3 linked regions of the Methylicorpusculum oleiharenae genome follow. The protein of the gene in region 3 binds, or shares a complex with, the protein of the main gene of each other region. Links are inferred from orthologs where the notes say so. Each region holds a gene or a part of one and is shown on either strand. Other genes may lie near its edges.

Region 1 (8,047 bases), 1.0 Mb from region 3 along the record:
CATCAAGGTTTCTGCAAAAACCGGTGAAGGGATAGATGATTTGATCGAGGCATTGATTCTTCAGACTGAAATTTTAGAATTAACCTCTCCAGTTGAAGGCTCTGCTTCGGGTATTGTGATTGAATCACGACTTGATAAAGGACGGGGAGCGGTCGCTACCGTTCTGGTACAAAAAGGCACATTACAGAAAGGTCAATTTGTCCTTTGCGGTTACGAATATGGCCGTGTTAGAGCCATGTTTAACGAAAATGGGAAAAACCTTAAAGAAGCAGGCCCCAGTACGCCGGTTGAAATTTTAGGACTATCCGGAACTCCCAACTCTGGCGATGAGTTTTTAGTGGTTCAAAATGAGCGTGCCGCCAGAGAGTTGGCAGAACACCGTGAGGATAGAAGTAAAACCAGCAGAATGGCAGCTCAACAGGCCGCTAAACTCGATCAGGTATTTTCTCGCATGGCTACCGGTGAGATCGCATCACTTAATCTGGTGATCAAAACCGATGTTCAAGGCAGTCTGGAAGCTTTAAGAGAATCGTTGGTTAACTTGTCAAGTGAGGAAGTTGAAGTTAAGGTCATTTACGGTGGTGTCGGCGGCATTAACGAAGGCGACGCTAACCTGGCCCTTGCATCCGGTGCAATACTGATTGGTTTCAATGTGCGTGCCGACGCAACTTCACGCAAGCTGATTGAAGAAAAAGATATCGATCTGCATTACTACAGTGTGATCTACCATGCGATTGATGAAATTAAAAGCTCAATCAATGGCATGCTGGCACCGGAAATCAAAGAAAATATCGTTGGTTTGGCCGAAGTGCGCGATGTGTTCCGTTCCCCGAAATTTGGTGCTATCGCAGGCTGTATGGTGATTGAAGGCAATGTTAAGCGCAATCTTCCTATCCGCGTATTACGGGACAATGTGGTCATCTATGAAGGACAGTTAGAGTCACTGCGCCGTTTCAAAGACGATGTCAGCGAGGTGAAAATGGGCATGGAATGTGGTATCGGTGTGAAAAATTACAACGATGTTAAAGCCGGAGACCAGATTGAGGTATTTGAACGTATTGAAGTCAAACGGGAATTGTAACGAGAATGGCTAGAGAATTTGGTCGTAACGCCCGTGTTTCATCACAGATTCAAAAAGAACTGGCTTTGATTCTTCAAAGAGAGCTGGACAGGATTCGTTTGGGTTTTGTGACGATTAATGATGTTGAAACAAACAAGGATCTGGCTGTTGCTAAAATTTACGTCACCATCCTGAATAAGGAAGGTGACGAAAGAAAGCAAAGTATGAAGTATCTCAATGACTCGGCGCCCTTTATAAGAAGTGAGCTTGCAAAACGAATGCGACTGCGCATAGTACCGGAGCTCAGATTTTATTATGACACGTCTTTTGAAAACGGCATGCGGGTCGCTGAACTGCTGAGTGATTTACCTGACACTAAGCAAGATTGATGTTTGATGGCTAGACGAAAATCAGGACAGGCAGTTCACGGCATTATATTGCTTGATAAACGCAGCGGCGTTTCATCCAACAAAGCCCTTCAGGAAGTAAAAAGGCTTTTTGATGCGAATAAAGCGGGTCATACCGGCAGTCTTGATCCATTGGCGACCGGACTGCTGCCGCTGTGTTTTGGCGAAGCCACAAAAGTGTCTTCATTTATGCTGGATGATAACAAATGCTATCGGGTTGTAATCCAGTTAGGCGTTGTAACCGAAACGGGAGACAGGGAAGGGGCTGTTATTCAAACTGCCGTGGTGCCGGTGCTTGATGATCAATTAATCAGGCAGTGTTTGCTCCATTTCACGGGTGAAATTGAGCAAATTCCACCGATGTACTCCGCTTTGAAACATCAGGGAAAAAAACTGTATGAGTTGGCAAGGAAAGGTGTCACCGTTGAACGTAAAGCCAGGCGTATCACCCTTTATAAAATTGATCTGCTTGATAAAACAACCGATACGCTGACCCTTGATGTCTGGTGCTCAAAAGGGACTTACATAAGAACGCTGGCAGAAGATATCGGTCTTTACCTCGGTTGTGGCGGGACTGTCAATGAACTGCGCCGATTGGAAGCCGGTTGCTTCAAAATTGACGATGCCTTGACGATAGAACAGTTGCTGGACTTGTCGTTGGATGGCTTAAGGCTTGCACTTGTCCCAATGGACAAACCCCTTGAATTTATGGACTCCGTTCAAGTGAGCGAAGAACAAGCCGAACGATTAAAACAAGGAAGAGCTGTGAACTTTGATGAACATCGCACAGGTAAGGTTCGCATCTACAATCTGCAGAACTTTTTGGGGTTGGGTGAATTATCTTTGGATGGTAAACTAGCGCCTAAAAAAATATTTAACTTAAACTGAATACTCGGTATTCACAGAACAAAGGTGTCTGATTAATAGCAGACCCAAAAAACATCTGTTTCTACACCCTATTGTGGAAACAATGTGAACCCCAGTCATGAAAAAATGACTTTTTTTATTTCGTTAATCTATAGGGATTATCAATGCCATTTACTGCTGAACACAAAAAAGCAATCGTTGAAGAATATCGTTTATCAGAAACCGATACCGGTTCTACTGAAGTCCAAGTCGCCTTGTTGACTGCGCGGATTGTTCATTTGACGCCTCACTTCGCAGAACACAAAAAAGACAATCATTCACGTCGCGGCTTATTACGTCTCGTTAATCAGCGTCGTAAATTATTGGACTACTTGAAGAAAACAGATCTGAATCGCTATCGTTCATTAATAGATCGCTTAGGTTTGCGTAAATAAATGATCAGACTTAGAACGGCACCTGTGTGCCGTTCTTTGCGGTTACATAATGACTTAATTTATAACCTTTAACATAAAGGAACCTTATAGTGACTCTTGTTAGGAAAGAATTTCAGTACGGCGACCAGCTCGTCACACTTGAAACCGGTGAAATAGCCCGCCAGGCCGACGGTGCAGTAATTATTAACATGGGAGGGACTACCCTTCTCGTCACAGTCGTTGGAAAAAAAGATGCAAACGTTGGCGGAGATTTTTTTCCATTAACTGTGAACTATCAAGAAAAAACCTATGCCGCAGGAAAAATTCCAGGTGGTTTTTTCAAACGCGAAGGACGACCTAGCGAGAAAGAAACGCTTACTTCACGCTTAATCGATAGACCTATCAGGCCGCTTTTTCCTGACGAGTACACCAACGAGGTTCAAATCGTTGCAACGGTCATGTCTCTTAATCCTGAGATTGACCCCGAAATTCCTGCATTATTGGGCTCATCAGCCGCATTAGCTATCTCCGGCTTGCCGTTCAATGGTCCGGTTGCCGCAGCTATAGTGGGCTATCAAGATGATCAATATTTGTTGAATCCATCAGTAACGGCTCTTAAAGGATCGCAATTGTCCTTAGTTGTTGCCGGTACCGAACATGCTGTATTGATGGTTGAATCAGAGGCCCAAAGCTTAACCGAAGAAATTATGCTCGGCGCTGTTCTGTTTGGTCATGAGCAAATGCAACAAGCTATAGCCGGCATTAAAGAGTTTGCTCAAACGGTCAATAAACCCTTGATTAACTGGCAGGCTCCCGTCGCAAACAGTGAATTGGAAAAATTAGTGTCCGATTCGATTGAAGCTGATATTAAAGCTGCATATCAAGTTGCTGAAAAACTGACCCGGCAAGATCAATTAAAAGAAATCAGAAGCGCTGTTGTCGCCAAACTGACGGCTGACGATCAATATTCAGAAAAAGACATTCGCGCAATTATCGAAAAGCTGGAAAAGAAAATTGTCCGCAGTTCGATTATTAACGAACACAAGCGTATCGATGGCCGTAATCTGGACAGCGTCAGACCTATTTCAGTCCGTACCGGCGTTTTACCTCGCGCTCACGGTTCTGCCTTATTCACTCGTGGTGAAACCCAGGCCTTGGTTGTAGCCACACTGGGAACGGAGCGCGACTCACAAATTATCGATGCATTGGGTGGCGAGTATAAAGAAAGCTTTATGCTGCATTACAATTTCCCTCCGTATTGCGTAGGCGAAACCGGTTTTGTCGGATCACCGAAACGTCGTGAAATTGGTCATGGCCGCTTGGCTAAGCGTGGCGTTCAAGCCATATTACCGAATATGGATGAATTCCCCTATGTCATCCGCATCGTTTCGGAAATTACCGAATCGAACGGTTCCAGTTCCATGGCATCCGTGTGCGGTAGCAGTTTGGCCTTGATGGACGCCGGTGTTCCTACTAAAGCACCTGTAGCCGGCATTGCTATGGGGTTAATCAAAGAAGGCGACAATTTTGCTGTTTTGTCCGACATCATGGGTGATGAAGATCACCTGGGTGATATGGATTTCAAAGTAGCAGGAACGGAAGACGGTATAACCGCCTTGCAAATGGATATCAAAATTGATGGTATTACCGCGGAAATTATGAAAACCGCTTTGGATCAAGCCAAAATTGGTCGTATCCATATTCTGGGCGAGATGAATAAAGCGCTTTCTGAAACCAGAAAACAGATGTCAGATTTCGCGCCTCGTATTATTACTATTAGAATTGACCCCAGCAAAATTCGCGAAGTCATCGGTAAGGGCGGGGCGACAATTAGAAGTTTGACTGAGCAAACCGGAGCCAGCATCGATTTGACCGATGACGGTATCGTAAAAATTGCTTCGGTTGATAAACAGGCGGGAGAAGAAGCGCGCCGGTTGATAGAAGAAATCACCGCTGAAGTCGAAGTCGGTAAAACCTATGAAGGAAAAGTTGCCCGCTTGATGGACTTTGGTGCATTTGTAACTATTCTGCCTGGCAAAGACGGTTTGGTTCATATTTCGCAAATTTCAGATGAACATGTTGATAAAGTCAGCGATAAACTGAATGAAGGTGATGTTGTCCGGGTTAAAGTTCTGGAAATTGATCGCCAGGGCAGGGTCAGACTCAGCATGAAAGCAGTCGATATCAGTGAATAATGATTTCGAATTAGCCAGCTAGTAAAAAGGGCCTTAACAGGCCCTTTTTTTTGCTCTTTTCTTTCTCATTTGAATTGTGCATCTGCGTTCAAAAGACAGGTAATGCCTGGATATTTGACTCAATCCGGTGGATTTTATCTTAGCTTTTTCATGACTCCATTACTCAATAAGATTAACGATAGTTAAAGACAATTTAATCTATAATACGCGCCAAAAGTCGATTCACTCTTTTTTTGCTTAATGCTTCAACTGATTGAACTATGGTTTCACGATCTCTTCTGAGTGTTGCCTAATTCGAAATGTAAGCCGTAAGTATTTGCGTCGCGTCCTTACGAACTTCCTTTTTTAGTTCCTACTTTTTAATAATTATTTTGTGGTTGTGATTGATGGCCAGGACCTTTAGTAACAAATGAAAATTGCATTACTTTCAAGAAATTCAAAACTATACTCCACGCGAAGACTGATTGAAGCCGCTCAGGCCAGAGGGCATGAAATTCATGTCATTGATGCTTTACGTTGTTACATGGAAATCACGTCCAACAGACCCGGCATCCACTACAAAGGCACCATATTGAGTGGATTTGATGCCGTCATACCTAGAATCGGAGCTTCGATTACTTTTTACGGAACTGCCGTGCTGAGGCAGTTTGAAATGATGGGTACTTACACACTAAACGAATCGGTAGCCATATCTCGCTCAAGAGATAAGTTGCGTTCATTGCAGTTGTTATCACGAAAAGGTATCGGTTTGCCCGTCACAGGTTTTGCTCATAAACCCGATGATGTAGAAGATTTAATCAAAATGGTTGGCGGAGCGCCCTTGGTTATAAAACTATTGGAGGGTACGCAAGGTATTGGCGTCGTAATGGCAGAAACTCAAAAAGCGGCTGAAAGTGTTATCGAGGCATTTATGGGATTAAAGGCCAATATTTTAGTCCAGGAATTCATCAAAGAAGCTGCCGGTGCCGATATACGTTGCTTTGTTATCGGTGACAAGGTCGTTGCGGCCATGAAAAGACAAGGTAAAGAAGGCGAATTTAGATCCAATTTGCACAGGGGCGGAACTTCCTCTTTAATCAGAATATCGCCTGAGGAACGCTCCATTGCCGTTCGTGCGGCAAGAACCCTGGGATTAAATGTTGCCGGTGTGGATTTGCTGCGCTCCAACCATGGCCCGGTCATCATGGAAGTCAACTCATCACCGGGCTTGCAAGGTATTGAAACGTCAACTGAAAAAGATATAGCGGGTATGATTATTGACTTTATTGAAAAAGATTCAGTCAACAAATCGACCCGCACCAAAGGAAAAGGATAAATCCGGCTATCATGGTATGACCCCCTATAGCCGGATCTTATCAGGATATCTCGATTTTTTGACCGATTTTGGGTAAGTTGGCAGGCCAACCCAATCGGTTAAAACAGGTCTGTAAGGAATGAGAAGCGCTTGTTTCTCCGTGAACCAAAAACAACCGGGGCTTGGTTCCTTCAAAGTGATTAGCCCAGGCGAGCAATTGGCTTTGATCGGCGTGAGCGCTAAGACCGCCCAACGTATGGATTGTGGCTTCTACATGGATTTTGCTGCCCAGTATTTTTAAATCTTTCTGGCCGTCAATCAAGCGCCTGCCCAAGGTACCTTGAGCTTGAAAACCGACGAAAACGATGTGTGCATTACGCCGCCACAAGTTGTACTTCAAGTGGTGACGAATACGCCCACCCGTGCACATTCCGCTGCCAGCAATAATAACAGCGCCGCCAACAATCCGGTTGATCGCCATCGAGTCTTCTGCCGTTTCCGAATAGGATAGGCAGGGGAGCCAGGCTTGCCAGCCTTTTTGTGCTATTCGATTAAATTCAGGATCATCCTCGTTAAAAAGGTGCTTATAATCAAAATAAATTTCACTGGCATTGATGGCCATAGGGCTGTCAAGAAAAACCTGCTGTTGAGGCAATGAACCTTCGCGGTAAAGTTTGCCCAACCAGTACAGCAAATCCTGAGTACGGCCGACAGCAAACGAAGGAATAATGACATTGCCACCGCTATTGGCGGCTAACTTAAGTATCACTCTCAGTTCGTCCAGAGTAGGGTCTAACGCTTTATGATCTCTGTCTCCATAGGTGGATTCCAGCAATAGCAGATCAGCGTGTTTGACCGTTTCCGGATCAGGTAAAACGGGGGAGGCGGAATTGCCGAGATCCCCCGAGAAAACCAGTGTTTTGTTTTTATCGCCTTCCTGTAGTTCAAGCTTTACGATTGATGAACCTAAAATATGTCCGGCATCTAAAAACTGCAGTTTTATGCCGGGTAATACCTCAATTGCCGTTTTATAAGGAAAAGGTTTTCTCAATGTCAGCAAAGCTTCAACATCTTCGAGCGTAAACAGAGGATCTAACAGCTTTTTTCCAGCTCTCTCGCGCTTTTTATTTTCCCATTCGGTATCTCTCAGCTCCAGAAACGCAGCATCTTTCAGCAGCAGTTCCAGTAACTGATAGCTGCCTTCCGTCAGGAACAGATTACCTCGAAATCCTTCTTTAACCAGCTTGGGTAAGCGTCCGGAGTGATCAAGATGCGCATGGGACAAAACGACAGCATCAATTGTTGCTGGATCAAAGGGAAAGTCTTCGGCGTTGAGCCGTTCTGTTTCCTTACTTCCCTGAAATAAACCACAATCCAGTAAGATACGGTGATGGCCTGTTTCAAGCAGGTAACAAGATCCTGTTACCTGCTCTGTGCCACCCCAAAATGTCAGGTAAGTCATTGATTGGCCTCTTTTGTCTAATACAGCGGCTAAGAATTATGGCTGAATCAATTTTTGAGGCGCTCTAAGATTCGGTGATAGGCCGTGTTGAGTTCGTCAGCAATTACTTTGGTTTTGGAAACCAGTTCCTCTGTCGTTTCTTTGGTTTCATCCTTGATTTCCTCTGCTTTAATTTTCAGTTCATGCCATTTTTCTTCAGCTTTGTCCCACTCAGATTTTGCATCAAGTCCGGCCAAGTGCATTTGTACCATGATTTCATCGCGTTGAGTTTTGACTTTTTCTGAAATTTGTTCTAACTCTTTCAACAAATCCATTGATATATCCTCATGTTGTTTTAATAATAAAAGGT
Region 2 (8,021 bases), 2.0 Mb from region 3 along the record:
AACGCTGAGCTATTTCGTCAGCCAGTTCGTGTAAAGGCTGCAACCCCCGTTTAACACCCCTTAACAAGTAAAACCCAGCCATTATGACCAGTAAAAGCTGAGGAATTAAATCCGCCATGAGAATATCGAACATCATGACTCTTCGCTTTTTCTGTGTTTCTGCGACATGAATATGGATAGTCTCCGTCGCCTCATAAGCAAGAGGAACCTTGATTGACACGACTCTGACCGACTCGTCATTGACAATCGCATTGAAATAAATGGGCTTTTCAGTTTCTTGCGAGGAGCCCAATGTTTCGGGTACAAATGCATCGCCGGCCAATAAGCCTCTTTCCTCGGAGATAACATTAAAATAGGTTTTATCCAGATCATCCCATTTAAAAATAGCTAACGCTTCCGGGGGCAAATCAACTACAGCCTGTCCTTCTATAAGCTTGATTTCCTGCATTAAAGACCTTGCAGAATCGAGCAGCCATCGATCATAGGCCTCATCGACATAATGCAGTGTGGTGAAATAAGACAACACCGTTTCAACCGCCATGAAAAAAATGACAGGCACCGACAAGCGCAGAATAATCTCTGTCCTCAAGCTCCTTTTTTTATTCATTTTTTGAAGTTTCAAGCAAATAACCCAAGCCCCGGACCGTTCTTATCACTGCGCCATAGGGTTCAATTCGTTTACGCAACCGGTGGACATAAACTTCTATGGCATTGTCGGCCAGTCCCTCGCCATCATTGGACAGGCGTTGAGAAATCCGCTCTTTGCAAACCACTTTTCCCGCTTGCATTAACAACATTTCCAAAACTCCGAATTCTCTGGCTGAAAGTAATAGTAATTGCCCATCAGCTGATATCTGATGATCTTGTGTATCCAATGACAATCGGCCAACTTGAATTACGTTACTGAAACCACCATAACAACGCCTTATCAAAGCATTGATTCGCACTTCCAGCTCTCGTAATTCAAACGGTTTGGTCAAATAATCATCCGCTCCCTGGGCTATTCCCTCAATACGGTCATTCATGCCGTCCCGAGCCGTCAATATGATAATGGGCAAACCTATCTTCCGGCTTCTTAGGCGCTTCAAAAGCTTTAAACCATCCATATCAGGCAAACCCAAATCCAGGACAATCAAGTCAAAGTCCTGCGCCGCCAACGCATGCTCTGCATAGCTACCGCTAGTTGCACAAGTGACTGAATAACCGCTTTTGGACAGCGTATGGGTCAAACCATCGGACAATACATTATCGTCTTCCACTAATAAAATTTTCATATCGACATGGGACAGAAATACTTGAAAGGTAATAGAAAGTTAAAAAAGCTATGCTTAAACGTATATTTTTTTAAAGACCTGTTTGTTGCTCAAACCAATTTCCTGAAGAGAATCATTTTTATATCTGTTATGGTCAGTAAAACAAGATGCTATTTACCACTTATGTAACCAGGATAGTCTCACGCGTTCTTTGTAAATCAATCACCTACACCCTCAATTCAAGGCGAGCGACTAGTAAGTACGGGGGCATTATTTACATAGTACCTTGTGCACGAATATGAGCAGATAATTTTTTAAAGGTTCCGTAAACAGTAACTGATAGATCCATGAAGACTTCAGTTTTTCATATCTTAAAATGGATAACGCCTTTTCCATTTCTCACCTGGAATATTTGTCTATGAAAACCGTATTCAACTCAATGTTGTTTAACCTTTTTTTATTTTTACCCCTATCAGCGTGGAGCTCTGAACCTGATAGTGATCGGTTAAACTTAACTACAGAGACCACGGGGTATATAGCGCTTTTTATTTTCTTTCTGGCCTACCTCCTGGTCATTTTTGAGGAAAAGCTACATTTACAAAAATCCAAACCGGTTCTAATTGTCGCCGGTTTAATTTGGGCGCTAATTGCGTTCGCATATCAATCACAAGGCTTGACTGATCAGGTATCGATCGCATTGAGACATAATTTTCTCGAATACTCGGAACTTTTCTTTTTTCTGTTGGTTGCAATGACTTACATCAGCGCAATGATTGAGCGGGGCGTGTTTGATGCCCTTCATTATCGCTTGGTCTCGCGGGAATTCAGCTATAGGCAGCTTTTCTGGATCACAGGATTGTTAGCATTTTTCATCTCTCCCGTGGCCGATAATTTGACCACCGCATTAATTATGTGCACAGTCGTTTTGACTGTAGGCGCCTCAAAACCGCAATTCATAGGCATTGCCTGCGTCAATATTGTTGTAGCGGCAAATGCAGGAGGAGCGTTTAGTCCTTTTGGCGACATCACTACATTAATGGTTTGGCAAAAAGATATCTTAGACTTTTGGACTTTTTTTAAACTGTTCATACCTTCACTCATTAACTTTTTAATCCCTGCAGCCATTATGCACAGGTATATCCCCAAGGGCCGACCTGAACTCCCAGACGAAGAAAATTTAACTATCAAACACGGCGGCATTATAATTATTATTTTATTTTTATCCACGATTGCCACCTCAATTGTTTTCCATCAATTTCTCCACTTGCCAGCTGCTTTTGGCATGTTGATGGGCCTTGGGTATCTGAAAATGTTCGGATATTATTTGAGGACCGCTTTTAGACGCGAGCAATCTTCTTTCGACATGATCCCTGGCTCCGAAGTCAGCGGCAGCGCCTTCGACGTATTCAGTCATATAGCCAAATCCGAATGGGATACACTGTTTTTCTTTTACGGTGTCATTATGTCTGTGGGGGGATTGGGTTTCATCGGATATTTGAGCCTCACTTCCGAGTTCATGTATGGGGAAATGGGCGCTACCTCGGCCAATATTCTCATCGGAATAATGTCTGCAGTTATTGATAACATCCCCATCATGTTTGCAGTATTGACCATGAATCCGGAGATGCCGGAAATCCAGTGGCTTTTAGTCACGTTAACAGCCGGGGTGGGAGGCAGTCTTTTATCGATAGGTTCTGCTGCAGGCGTTGCGTTAATGGGGCAGGCCAGAGGCTACTATACATTTTTTAGCCATTTAAAATGGACTCCGGCAATTGCACTTGGCTATTTCATCAGTATTTATGCCCATCTGCTGATCAATTGACGCGTTACCAAGGATATGTTCAAAAGCAGCTTACAAAAATGGGTACAAGACGCGTAAATCAGTTAGTGTTGAGCTTTGCCTAAGTCTAAGCATGAGCGGCTGACGTAGCGGACAGCGATTTTTCATTTGCTCCATTCGATAAATGCACGATCAAATTGAGAGCGAACAAATCTTTATAAGCAGTTGCAACAGTCTGATACCATGTCTTTCAGGAACCTACAGGATGGTTTCGTCCCGCTCCCTGCGGCCTGAGTAAGTATCGACGACTCCTCCAGCAATATTGTGTTTAGGTAGTTGATTGAACAGGATTCAGCAAGAGGGAGTTATTCACGCACACTTTGAAATCAATCACCTACACGCTCAATTCAAGACGGGCGAGTTACAAGAAAGGTTCTATTGGGTCTGTCTGATAAAACTGATCAGCAAGGAACCCTCTTTATCGAGCAATCTCAGTTGATCGCCATTGATTTCATACCTCACGGCCTGAGTCAATGCCTTCAGATAATTAGCTTCAAGCGCCATGACCCCTTCCTCGGCACAAGCCATACGCGTTGTTTTTACCGCCGTAATACTTAAATTTCCGGATTCTGCCCTATAAACAGCTGAAAATCCGTTACATCCGGCTTTTCCTTGAACAATCCCGCCAGCAAACGTCGCCACCGCCAAAGGGGTGTTTTTATCCGCTACGACACCACCCCGGCCATTATTAACCCCCGTCGCTTGCCATGGCGTATTTTCAAGAGCGGCCGGCACAAGCACATCGAATACCAGCAAGGATTTTCCCTCTTTATTCAAAAGAACTAAAGAGTGACCGTTTTCACCTAACTGATATGCATCAACCTTTGCTAAAAAATCAAAATAGCGGCGTTCCTGTTCGTCAATTGTTGGGGAACAGGCCATCATTGTTGAGCCGATCGGGTTAACCACTGATAACCCGGTCTTCTCTTTAAGCTTAAAACTGCCAAAATAGCGGTTGCAGCCGCCGCGCCCGGTAAGTTTACCGTTAGTAAAAACCGCATCGATTGCCGTACCTTCCAGCATCGGGATTATTTCGCCAGTAGCAGTGACAAAGTGCTTAAGTTGCCAACGGCTATCTTGCACATCGAGCGTCTTTGCATCTTTTTGACTTTGTATTGCATCAGAAGTGGATCTATCGGATTGCGCAGCGCACCCGATCAGTAACTGAAATATAACGAAAAACATTAGTCGCTTCAAAATTCACGCTCCCATTGATGCGGTCAGAACAGTCAGATACCTGATTAATCAGTTGATGTGTACTCTGCGCTACGAAACTAAAGGCCAAAATACTTTACTTTTCTATCAGGACAACCGCTTGAACGGCAATGCCTTCTTTTCGTCCTTCAAAACCCAGTTTCTCGGTAGTGGTCGCTTTGACATTGATATCATCGACAGTCACATCCAAATCCTCGGCAATATTGAAGCACATCTCAGGAATATAAGGCGCCATCTTGGGCGCCTGGGCGATGATGGTAATATCCGCGTTGACCAGTTTATAACCTTTTTCCCGCACGATACGGTGGACATGCCGCAATAAAACCCGGCTATCGGCACCCTTAAATTCCGGGTCGGTATCTGGAAAATGCTTGCCGATATCACCCAATGCCGCCGCGCCCAATAACGCATCGCACAATGCATGCAGCACCACGTCGCCGTCAGAGTGCGCTTCCAGGCCTTTTTCATACGGAATAGTGACGCCACCCAGGATCACATCGCCATCGTCTTTAAACCGATGAACATCATAGCCTTGACCAATTCGAATCATTGTTGCTCCAAATAAAATTGCGCCAGCGCCAAGTCCTCGGGACGCGTGATTTTTATATTATCCGGCCTGCCTTCGACTATTTTGGGTTGATAACCCATTAATTCCAGTGCGCTGGCCTCATCGGTAATCGCCGGATTGCCCTCCCCTGCTTCCAGTGCAGCTTTCAACATTCCGTAGCGAAACATTTGCGGTGTCAATGCCCGCCAAATATGTGTCCTATCCAGAGTGCCATGAATGATTCGTCCTTCAACCTGCTTGAGTGTGTCATGCGAAGCTAAAGCCAAAATGCCGCCAACAGCATCGTCTTTCAAGGACGCCATCAACAAAACAACATCACTACGAGTAATACAAGGTCTTGCAGCATCATGCACCAGCACCCAATCATTGTCATCAGCACGTTCGCGAATCGATCTTAAACCGGACAGCACTGAGTCGGCCCGTTCTTTACCGCCGGGCGCAGTGATAACCTTGGGGTGTCCGGCAATTCCCAGTTCAGGCCAATAGGGGTCTTCCTGAGAAATAGCAACCGCTATTCCGCTCAATTGTTCAACGTCCAACAAACGCAGCAGAGTTTGTTCTAATACGGCTTTTCCAGCCAGGGAGAGATATTGTTTGGGCTTATCGGCTTGCATCCTTTTGCCAACCCCGGCCGCAGGAACAATAGCCCAAAATCGGGAGTGTATTGTGTTCATTTAAAAATAGCGCGTTAGCAAAAAGCGGTTTAGTGAGGTGATGCGCGAAGCGCATTTTGGAAGTGCCGGATTAAAAGAAAAAGACCTTTTATTCCAGAACCTGAAAAAAAGTTTCATTTTCCTTAATCATTCCCAATTCGTAACGGGCTCTTTCTTCAATGGCGTCCTGGCCTTTGCGCAAGTCCAGCACTTCACTGTAAAGCTGATCGTTGCGTTCTTTTTTTTCCTTGACCTGCAAGCTTAAATCCTGCAGTTTTTGGTCATATTGTTCAATCTGCTTGATACCGCCATCACCTAACCACAAACGATACTGCAAATGGGCTATCAACAGAACAATAATGATTGAAATAATTTTATAAGCGCTCATATGATCAATACGATTAGTCAAGAGCGGCCCGGCAGGACCGCTCTCACCAGTCAATCCTAGAGCATTCTGAAGGCTTTGCGGCCTGCATAAAGGGCTTTGCCTTCCAACTCATCCTCGATTTTCATCAGGCGGTTGTATTTGGCAATACGGTCGGAACGGCTCAATGAACCTGTTTTTATCTGACCGGTGCCGGTAGCAACCACTAAATCAGCAATAGTGGTGTCTTCGGTTTCACCTGAACGATGAGAAACAACGGCAGAATAACCTGCAGCCTGGGCCATATCGATTGCGGCCAAAGTTTCGGTCAAGGTACCGATTTGATTGACTTTGATCAGAATAGAGTTGGCAATGTTCTTTTCTATGCCCTGTTTCAAAATAGCCGGATTGGTGACAAACAGATCATCACCAACCAATTGGATTTTACCGCCCAGTTTTTCAGTCAGTAATTTCCAGCCGTCCCAATCGTTTTCGTCCAGACCGTCTTCAATACTGATAATCGGATATTTATTAACCCAATCAGCCAGGAAATCGACCATTTTTTCGGAGGTATAGGTTTTCTTTTCTGAAGCCAGATCGTATACGCCGTTTTTATAGTATTCAGAAGCAGCCGCATCCAGACCCAGGTAGATATCTACGCCTGGTTTGTAACCAGCTTTTTCAATCGCTTGCAGAATGACGCTGATGGCCTCTTCATTGGAAGAAAGATTCGGTGCAAAACCACCTTCATCGCCTACGGTTGTTGCCAAACCTTTATCGGACAATACTTTTTTCAGCGTGTGAAAAACTTCAGTTCCATAACGAATCGCTTCGCGGAAAGTGGGCGCACCCACAGGCAAAATCATAAATTCCTGCAAATCGACACTGTTATCGGCATGGGAGCCGCCGTTGATGATGTTCATCATCGGTACGGGCATAACGAATTCACCGGATTTGTTCAGATAGCGATACAAAGGCTGTGCCGCTTCTTTTGCAGCAGCGTGTGCGCTAGCCATAGAAACAGCCAGCATTGCGTTTGCGCCTAAACGGGCTTTAGTATCGGTACCATCAAGTACTATCATTTTTTGATCAATGCCGGCCTGATCCGCCGCATCCATTCCTAAAACGGCTGAACGAATTTCAGTTTTGACGTTGTTTACTGCGTTCAAAACACCTTTACCCAAATAACGTGCTTTATCGCCATCGCGTAATTCGATCGCTTCACGTTCGCCGGTGGAGGCGCCCGATGGCACCATCGCGCTGCCGACTACTCCGGATGAAAGAATGACATCGGCTTCGATCGTCGGGTTACCACGCGAATCCAGGATTTCTCTTGCTTTAATATCTACTATTGCCGCCATCGTTTTTCCTATAAGGTTGTTTCGATCAAACTGCTTGCTTTAACAGCGTGATCAAGGGTGATTAAAATCTCTAATAATTCTTTAATGCGGTGCATAGGCCAGGAGTTTGGACCATCGCTTTTCGCCTCGGCCGGATTTGGGTGCGTTTCCATGAACAATCCGGAAATGCCCACAGCAACAGCGGCTCTGGCCAAAACAGGAACAAATTCACGCTGCCCGCCTGAACAGGTGCCCTGACCTCCGGGCAGTTGCACCGAATGGGTGGCGTCGAAAACTACCGGGCAACCGGTATCTCGCATCACCGCCAGTGATCGCATATCAGACACCAGATTGTTGTAGCCGAATGAAACGCCGCGCTCACACACCATAATTTGTTCATTGCCTGTGGCCTTGGCTTTTTCGGCCACATGAACCATATCCCAAGGCGCTAAAAATTGGCCTTTTTTGATATTGACCGGAATGCCTTGTTTGGCGACATTCTGAATGAAATTGGTCTGTCTGCATAAAAAAGCTGGCGTTTGCATCACATCGACGACCTTTGCCACTTCTTCCAAGGGTGTGTCTTCATGTACATCGGTTAAAACAGGCACGCCGATTTGTTGTTTGACTTTTTCGAGGATCTTTAGCCCCGCATCAACGCCCAAGCCACGGAAGGTGTTATGTGAAGAACGATTGGCTTTGTCGAATGAAGATTTGTAAATAAAAGGAATGCCCAATTGATCGGTTATTTCTTTTAAATAGCCGGCTGTTTCCAGTGCCAGAGCTTC
Region 3 (8,021 bases):
CGGACGCCACATAATAGCCGCCGGAAGCACAAATATCGCTCACTACCGAAATAATAGGGAGATTGGGGAATTCCTGCTTAACCAGTCTGATTTCGTGAAAAATATAGTCAGACTGTACAGGGCTGCCACCGGGTGAATTAATATGCAGGATAATGCCCTTGGTGTTTTTATCTTTCGCAGCATCACGCAAACCTTGTGAGATATTTTCAAAGCTGGCGGGCTTGTCCTCCGCTATAACCCCGACCACATCGATGACTGCCGTGTGACCTTCACCTCCTGTCACATCCATATCTTTTTTGATGGAGGGATACATTGCTACAACAAAAACAGCTACCAGGTAAAAAAACAGCAACAATTTAAAAAAAATGCTCCAGTGACGCGCCTTTCTTTGCTCCGTCACAGCTGCCAGCGCCAGTTTTTCAATGACTTCGCGCTCCCAACCCTGTTGTTTTTGACCCTCAGAGCCTTGCGTCATGTCATTATTACTTTCCATTATTTAACCTCAGAAATGTTATTAAATCAGATGTATTTTGCAGAAATTCGATGGGGCGATGTTGCAGTAACTGCGGTTCAGCATGAGCGCCGCAGGTGACCGCGATTGAAGATATTCCGGCATTTAAAGCCATTTCCAGATCATGAATGGAATCACCGATCATAACGGTGGCTTCTTTTTGCACGCCGGTTTCCGACATAATCTGTTTGAGCATTAACGGATCAGGCTTTGAAGCCGTCTCATCGGCACAGCGACTCGCAACAAAATAGCCGGCGATCCCGGTTTGCTCAAAAGCATGCTGAAGACCTTTGCGTGATTTTCCGGTCGCAACCGCCAAGAGAAAACCGCTTTGCTTAAGCGCCTCCAAAAGATCAACTACGCCTGGAAACAAGTCCTCAACCCCCAGTTGACGCGAAAAATAAAGCTCTGAATACCGGCTGATTAAACGTTGCTTTTCTAATTGATCAAGTTCCGGAAAAAGGACTGACATAGCCTGATGGATGCTAAGTCCGATAATATCTTTTGCCGCGCATTCATCCGGCGCCTTATAACCGCAGTCAACTGCTGCGTTTTGTAAACAATAGACAATCCAGTCTATGGAGTCCATCAGGGTTCCATCCCAATCAAATATCAATAACTCAAACTTACTTTTTATCATCAAACCAAACCTGCATATCTACAGGTACCGGTGCAGTAATAATTAACGGTTTACCACTAACAGGATGCGTGAACTCAAGCTTGAAAGCATGAAGAAAAAGGCGTTTGATTCCTCTTTTTTTAAAACTCCGATTGACTTCAAAATCGCCGTATCGATCATCGCCAAGGATGGGATGCCCCAACCAGGCAGCATGAACTCTGATTTGATGAGTTCTTCCGGTTTGCGGACTGGCTTCTACCCATGTCGCATCAGACAATGATTTAATACTTTTGAAAAATGTTGCCGAACTTTTTCCTTCCTGACTCACGATGACCATGCGCTCACCGCTCTGGCCTGTCTGCTTTAATAAGGGCGCAGTGACGGCTATGGATTTCCTCTCCCATACGCCACCCAACAAGGCTAAATAGGTCTTTCTGATGCCATCGCCACGGAAAAGTTCATGCAGCGTCCGCAGCGCACTGCGTTTTTTGGCAATGATCAAACAACCCGAAGTGTCCCGATCCAGACGATGAACCAATTCAAGAAAATGCGCATCGGGTCTTAATTGGCGCAAGCTTTCTATAACTGCCGTACTTAAGCCGCTGCCGCCATGAACGGCATAACCGGCCGGTTTATTGAGCACCATCAAAACATCGTCTTCAAACAGAATATCCTGCTCGAGGCTTTGTTTAAGGCTTTTGGGCACAAAAACAATGTCGTCAACCACATTGACCCGTACCGGTGGAATTCTGACCATATCGCCCGGCTGCAACCGGTATTTGACATCGACTCTGCCCTTGTTAACCCGTACCTCGCCTTTTCGCACGATACGATAAATGTGGCTTTTTGGAACACCTTTGAGCTTGGTAATCAAAAAATTATCCAATCGTTGATCACTGGTTTCATCTGTGATTTCAACCATCTGTACCGTGGCGTGTAGGCTATTTTGTTCTGTTTTCATTATCTTATGATATCAGCATATTCCGTAATTTAATGCTTTAAAATTGATGGATGGCCATAACATTGCTATATTAGGCGAGTCTTTAATTTTATTGACATAAACGATTCGCAACATTAAAGCGGAACATAATAGTTTTTTCCAAACTGTTTTATGAATATTAAACAGTTTGAGCATTACAATTTTGGGTTTTATCGTTCGACCCATGACGAACGAATTGCATTAACTCCTGTTTAGGAAAGATTTTACAAGAAGACAGTCCTTTGCTTTCATCATACTTTGAACCATCGTTATGAGCACTTCAGTCTCTTAACCTTAACTAAAGCGGATCTATAGAAAAATAAACTCGCATACTGTCATTTTCAAAGTTGAATCTACCCGTAAAAGATGAATTTATCACGCAGCATCAAACTAGCCGTGAACACAATCCAAACTGTCTAAATCACAAAATCTGATAATGGAGCAGGAACCTATCAAGGAAAAATGAATGAAAAGAATGCTTATCAACGCTACGCAGCCTGAAGAACTGCGTGTTGCATTGGTAGATGGTCAAAAACTTTACGATTTTGACATTGAAGTACCTTCAAAAGAACAAAAAAAATCAAACATTTATAAAGGAATCATCACTCGAATAGAACCTAGTCTTGAAGCCGCGTTCATCAACTATGGCGCTGAAAAACACGGCTTTTTACCTTTTAAGGAAATCGCTCCAAACTTTCTCCAGGCCAGTAACGCACCCACCGAAGGCCGGCAGTCAATCAAAGACCAGCTTCGGGAAGGTCAGGAAATTGTTGTTCAGATTGAAAAAGAAGAACGCGGCAACAAGGGCGCGGCTTTAACAACGTATATCAGTCTTGCGGGAACCTATCTGGTTTTAATGCCCAACAACCCCAAAGCGGGCGGCATCTCAAGACGTATTGAAGGCGATACCCGCAGCGATTTACGTGAAGTAATGGCGGCTTTAGAAATACCCGATACCATGGGGCTGATCATCAGAACCGCAGGGTGCGGCAAAAATGCCGAGGAATTGCAATGGGATTTGAATTACCTTTTGCAGTTGTGGGAAGCCATTGAAAGAACTGCGAAAGAGCAAACCGCGCCCTTTTTGGTTTTCCAGGAAAGTAATGTCATTATTCGCGCACTGAGAGATCACCTGCGGAGTAACATTGATGAAATCCTGATCGATAATGAACCTTCATTCAAATTGGTGCAAAACTTCCTCAAGCAGGTAATGCCCCATTTTCTACCAAAGGCAAAGCTCTACCAGGATGCCGTGCCTTTATTCAGCCGTTATCAGATCGAATCTCAGATTGAAGTGGCTTACGGCCGTGAGGTGTCGTTACCCTCCGGCGGCTCCATAGTCATTGATCATACAGAAGCACTCACCAGTATCGACATCAACTCGGCCAGAGCAACAAAAGGCAGCGATATTGAGGAGACGGCCCTGAATACCAACCTGGAAGCCGCGGATGAAATAGCCAGACAATTACGCCTGCGTGATTTGGGAGGTCTTTTTGTCATTGATTTCATTGACATGATGTCCAACAAAAACCAGCGGACCGTTGAAAATCAATTACGCGATGCTTTGAAGATAGACAGAGCACGCATCCAAACAGGCCGTATCTCTCGTTTTGGTCTATTGGAAATGTCCAGGCAACGCCTGCGGCCATCTCTTGGGGAGTCAACCCAGTTGACCTGTCCTCGCTGCAAAGGCCAGGGGATGATACGAAATGTCGAATCAGTCGCGCTGGCAGTGTTGCGCGTGCTCGAAGAAGAGGCTATGAAGCCGGGCACAGAAAAAGTGATTGCGCACTTGCCTATCGAAAGCGCTACCTTTTTACTCAATGAAAAACGCCCCGCTATCGAACAAATCGAATCGCGTCTTAAAGTCGGTATTATTATTTTGCCGAGCAAACATCTTGAAACGCCGGCCTATGATATCGAGCGAATTAAAAGCAAGGATGCGACCGAAGACAAACCGAGTTATTTACAGATTAAAGAAGAAGATATTCCGCTTCCTGATTTTGCTCAGCAAAGTAAACCCAAAGTCGATTCGCCCGCGATAAAAGAGTTTATGCATGAAACGCCGGCACCGGTTCAAAACAGAAATAACTCAGCCAGCCTGATTAAACGTTTTTGGCAAAAATTGGTCGGAACCCCTGATAACAAAGTCCCGGAAAAGCATACGCCTGCCAAAATTGCTTCAGAGGACGGCGGCGAAGCATCAGAGAGTTCAAAAAACCGGAGAAATCCGGATAATAAACGCCCTCAAAATGGGCGCGGCAATCGCCCTCCCAGAACTCCTGACGGCAAAAACCCAAGAAGGAACAAGCCACCGGAAAGACCACCCGTTGAAAAAGTGGTGGCTGAAGACGTGACGCAAACAGAAATTGTGGCAGCCCAACCCCAATCCCAGCCGCAAGAAGGTGCTGAACCGGTTAAAAAGCCACAAAGCCGCAGACGGGGACCCAACCGAAGAAGACCGCGTAATCCAAACTACCGAAAACCGGATTCGGCCTCAGAATCCGAGTCTAAATCCGCCGATTCAACTGAATCTTCTCCTGCTCCGGCAAGAGAGCCCAGTCCAGTAGAAAGCGACTAGAACCGTTAAGCCAAGGAAGGCTTACTCTCCAAGTTCATCCACACCTCCTGTCTGATCGAAAAAACGTCTGGATTCCAGCGGTTGCGTGGTGGACAGCAATTCCCAGTTTGATGATAAAAAAGGGCAGGGGTAAGCTTTGCGGGAATGTCGGCCCGTCAAGCCCCCATGGAGGGGTCTACGGCATGCCTCGCAAGGCTTACGCCAATCCCCAGAGCCAATTAAAGTAAAGGGTATCTGCACACCCCCTCCAATTTTAGTGGGTGTAGGTGGTTGATTGAAAAGGCTTCTGCAACAGGAATGTTGTAGAGAGCTTTAGGGACGTATTAACGCGTCCTCTGAATCAAGCACCTACACCCTTAATTCAAAGCGGGCGAGTAGTTACAGTAAAGGATTAATTATCCCTTTACCCGTTAAAACGAAGTCAATTCGCGCTGACGGGCCAACAACTTCATACCCTTAAATAACGCTTCTTTAACGGTATTTGACTTCTACGTGTTCTGCCGCAAAAAGCCGTTTTAGCCGGACTATTAATTCATCGGTAGGATGGACACGCCATTCTTCGCCCAATTGAACCGAAGCCCGCGCAGTATTTGAAGAATAATTAATAACGACAGGGCATGACCCGCCTTTATAGGGTTTTAGAACCGCATCAAAAGGGTCAATTATTTCTTTTATTGCTGACGCAGCATTCTTCCAGTCAATCAGAATGCATCGGGCAAATTGACTGCGAGCATCTTCTATACTGTAAAGCTTCTCTACCGTCAGCCTTAACATCCCGGTAAAATCATCTATTCCAATGGCGCCCTCTGCAACTAGCAGCGCATCTTTTGATAAAAGATCCCGGTATTTATCATAACTTTCACCAAAAATAGCCAACTCCAAACGACCGGAGCGATCATCCAACGTCACAAACCCCATGGTTTTTCCCTGTTTGGTCTGTCGCGTACGAATTTCAACCACCATTCCGGCAGCCCGCCCTTCCAAACGTCCCCGGGATCTTTCGACGTCCGCAAGAATGCTGGAAATTTTGCCGTGCGTGAAATTTTTTAATTCCTTTTCATACTCAATAATCGGATGACCCGTCAGAAACAAACCCAGCGTGTTTTTCTCGGCCGCCAGGCGCTCGGCTTCTGTCCAGGTTTCCGCAGTTGTCGAATAGGCCGCCTGATCAATGTCCGGTTCCGCATTAACCGCCAGGCCAAACAAATCATTTTGCCCTGTTTCCGACATTTTTCCATGTTGTTCGGCCACGCGCAGAGCCACCGTCAATTCAGCCAAATGAGCGGCACGATTATCATCGAATTCGTCTAATGCCCCCGCTTTGATCAGCGCTTCCAAAACCCGCCGGTTGACCTTTCGCAAATCCACTCGTTTACATAAGTCATATAAGCCTTCATAGCTGCCATGCTGATCACGTTCATTAATCAGCTCCTCAATGGCCGACTCGCCGACGCCTTTGATGGCACCCATGCCATAGACAATCTGCTGCTTAAAATTAACAGTGAAGCGGAAGTTTGATACATTAATGTTGGGCGGACAAATACTGAGCTTCATTTCCCGGCATTCTTCGATCAAAACGACGATTTTATCGGTATTGTCCATATCGGCGGACAGCACTGCCGCCATGAATTCAGCAGGAAAGTGTGCTTTTAGCCAGGCGGTCTGATAAGCAACCAAAGCGTAAGCGGCAGAATGTGACTTATTAAAGCCGTACCCCGCAAATTTTTCCATCAAATCAAAGATATAAGTAGCGACACTTTCATCAATTTGATTGGCAACAGCACCTTGTGTAAATATCTCTCGCTGCTTGGCCATTTCTTCAGGTTTTTTCTTACCCATAGCCCGGCGCAACATGTCAGCGCCACCCAAGGTATAGCCCGCGAGCTCACGGGCTATTTGCATGACCTGTTCCTGGTAAAGAATAACCCCATTGGTCGATTTGAGAATTGGAATCAGCGAGGGATGAGCATACTCCGCTTTCGCGCCATGCTTTACATTGATGTAGTCATCCACCATACCCGATTCGAGTGGACCGGGCCGAAATAACGCAACCAGCGCGATGATGTCGTCGAAACAGTCCGGTTTGAGTTTTTTGATTAACTCTTTCATACCTCTGGACTCTAACTGAAACACCGCGGTTGTCTGGGCTTTTTTCAGTAATTCATAGGTATCCTGATCGTCGCGGGGAATCTGGGTAATATCGACAATAGTTTCACCGGTTTTCTGCAGCCTGTAATTGATCGTTTGCAACGCCCAATCGATAATGGTCAGCGTGCGCAGCCCCAAGAAATCAAACTTGACCAGACCAACCGCTTCTACGTCATCCTTGTCAAACTGTGTCACCAGATTACCGCCGCCTTGCTCACAATAAAGCGGCGTAAAGTCAGTCAACTTTGTAGGGGAAATTACAACCCCGCCGGCGTGCTTTCCGGCGTTCCGGGAAATGCCTTCCAACATTCTGGCCATATCGACCAGCGCTTTGACTTCTTCCTCTTTGTCATAAAGCTGCTTCAGTTCAGGACTGTCTTTAAGCGCTTTCTCCAGGGTCATGCCAATTTCAAAGGGAATCAGCTTGGCAAGTCTGTCGACAAATCCGTAAGAAAAACTTAACACACGTCCTACATCTCTGACTACCGCTTTTGCGGCCATGGAACCGTAGGTGATAATCTGGGAGACATGATCCCTGCCGTAATGTCTGGCCACATAATCGATCACCTCATCCCGGCGATCCATGCAAAAATCCACGTCAAAATCAGGCATTGAAACCCGTTCGGGATTAAGAAAGCGCTCAAACAGCAATTCAAACTCAATAGGATCCAAATCAGTGATTTTTAAAACGTACGCCACAAGCGAACCGGCACCGGAACCTCTGCCTGGCCCCACTGGAATGCCATTATTTTTAGCCCATTGGATAAAGTCGGCAACAATGAGGAAGTAACCGGAAAAGCCCATTTGGGTTATTACGGTCAGTTCTATATCCAGACGTTCGTAATAGGCTATTGTGTTTTCTTCTTTTGTACCGGCGCCAAAAGCCGGATATTGCACTAAGCGTTCCGCCAACCCTTTTTTTGATGCCTCAATCAGGTATTCATCAATGGTCATGCCTTCCGGTACTGGAAAATCAGGCAAGTAATTTTTACCCAGGGTCAGTTCCAGATTACACCGCTTTGCAATTTCCACACTGTTGGCCAATGCTTCGGGCATGTCTGAAAACAAGGCCTGCATTTCCTCAGCCGTCCGCAAATATTGCTGCGCTGTGTAATCCTTGGGTCTGCGCGTATCGTCCAGCACACGGCCTTGATGAATGCAGACTCTTACCTCATGCGCATCA

Evidence for each region.
Region 1: the proteins of GO003_RS12895 (region 3) and pnp are in contact, whole or in part, in a cryo-EM structure (PDB 9QH0), measured with the Escherichia coli proteins. The link is inferred for Methylicorpusculum oleiharenae from one-to-one orthologs.
Region 2: the proteins of GO003_RS12895 (region 3) and eno are in contact, whole or in part, in a solved structure (PDB 2FYM), measured with the Escherichia coli proteins. The link is inferred for Methylicorpusculum oleiharenae from one-to-one orthologs.

Annotation. Positions count from the first base shown.
Region 1 is NZ_WUTY02000001.1:3,862,176-3,870,222, reverse strand. What follows is about bases 2,467-5,399. They hold pnp (polyribonucleotide nucleotidyltransferase), read left to right. Parts: upstream 2,467-2,857; coding sequence 2,858-4,942; downstream 4,943-5,399. Other genes in these bases: rimK (30S ribosomal protein S6--L-glutamate ligase), read left to right, coding at 5,352-5,399; rpsO (30S ribosomal protein S15), read left to right, coding at 2,499-2,768. Outside these bases: 30S ribosome-binding factor RbfA, read left to right, coding at 1,087-1,449; tRNA pseudouridine(55) synthase TruB, read left to right, coding at 1,456-2,355; more of rimK, read left to right, coding at 5,400-6,257; GO003_RS17430 (MBL fold metallo-hydrolase RNA specificity domain-containing protein), read right to left, coding at 6,298-7,698; GO003_RS17425 (hypothetical protein), read right to left, coding at 7,746-8,012. UniProt on the Escherichia coli protein: Involved in mRNA degradation. Catalyzes the phosphorolysis of single-stranded polyribonucleotides processively in the 3'- to 5'-direction. Also involved, along with RNase II, in tRNA processing.
Region 2 is NZ_WUTY02000001.1:4,809,696-4,817,716, forward strand. Bases 5,115-8,021 are described here. They hold eno (phosphopyruvate hydratase), read right to left. Parts: upstream 7,255-8,021; coding sequence 5,974-7,254; downstream 5,115-5,973. Other genes in these bases: ispD (2-C-methyl-D-erythritol 4-phosphate cytidylyltransferase), read right to left, coding at 5,115-5,550; ftsB (cell division protein FtsB), read right to left, coding at 5,639-5,917; kdsA (3-deoxy-8-phosphooctulonate synthase), read right to left, coding at 7,263-8,021. In the rest of the region: GO003_RS21445 (sensor histidine kinase), read right to left, coding at 1-607; GO003_RS21450 (response regulator), read right to left, coding at 600-1,274; sodium:proton antiporter NhaD, read left to right, coding at 1,672-3,075; GO003_RS21460 (META domain-containing protein), read right to left, coding at 3,469-4,278; ispF (2-C-methyl-D-erythritol 2,4-cyclodiphosphate synthase), read right to left, coding at 4,385-4,858; more of ispD, read right to left, coding at 4,855-5,114. UniProt on the Escherichia coli protein: Catalyzes the reversible conversion of 2-phosphoglycerate (2-PG) into phosphoenolpyruvate (PEP). It is essential for the degradation of carbohydrates via glycolysis.
Region 3 is NZ_WUTY02000001.1:2,852,264-2,860,284, reverse strand. The notes cover bases 2,226-5,132. They hold GO003_RS12895 (Rne/Rng family ribonuclease), read left to right. Parts: upstream 2,226-2,575; coding sequence 2,576-4,690; downstream 4,691-5,132. Also shown: GO003_RS12910 (S49 family peptidase), read right to left, coding at 1-493; GO003_RS12905 (HAD-IA family hydrolase), read right to left, coding at 483-1,151; 23S rRNA pseudouridine(955/2504/2580) synthase RluC, read right to left, coding at 1,138-2,091; dnaE (DNA polymerase III subunit alpha), read right to left, coding at 5,162-8,021. UniProt on the Escherichia coli protein: Endoribonuclease that plays a central role in RNA processing and decay. Required for the maturation of 5S and 16S rRNAs and the majority of tRNAs. Also involved in the degradation of most mRNAs.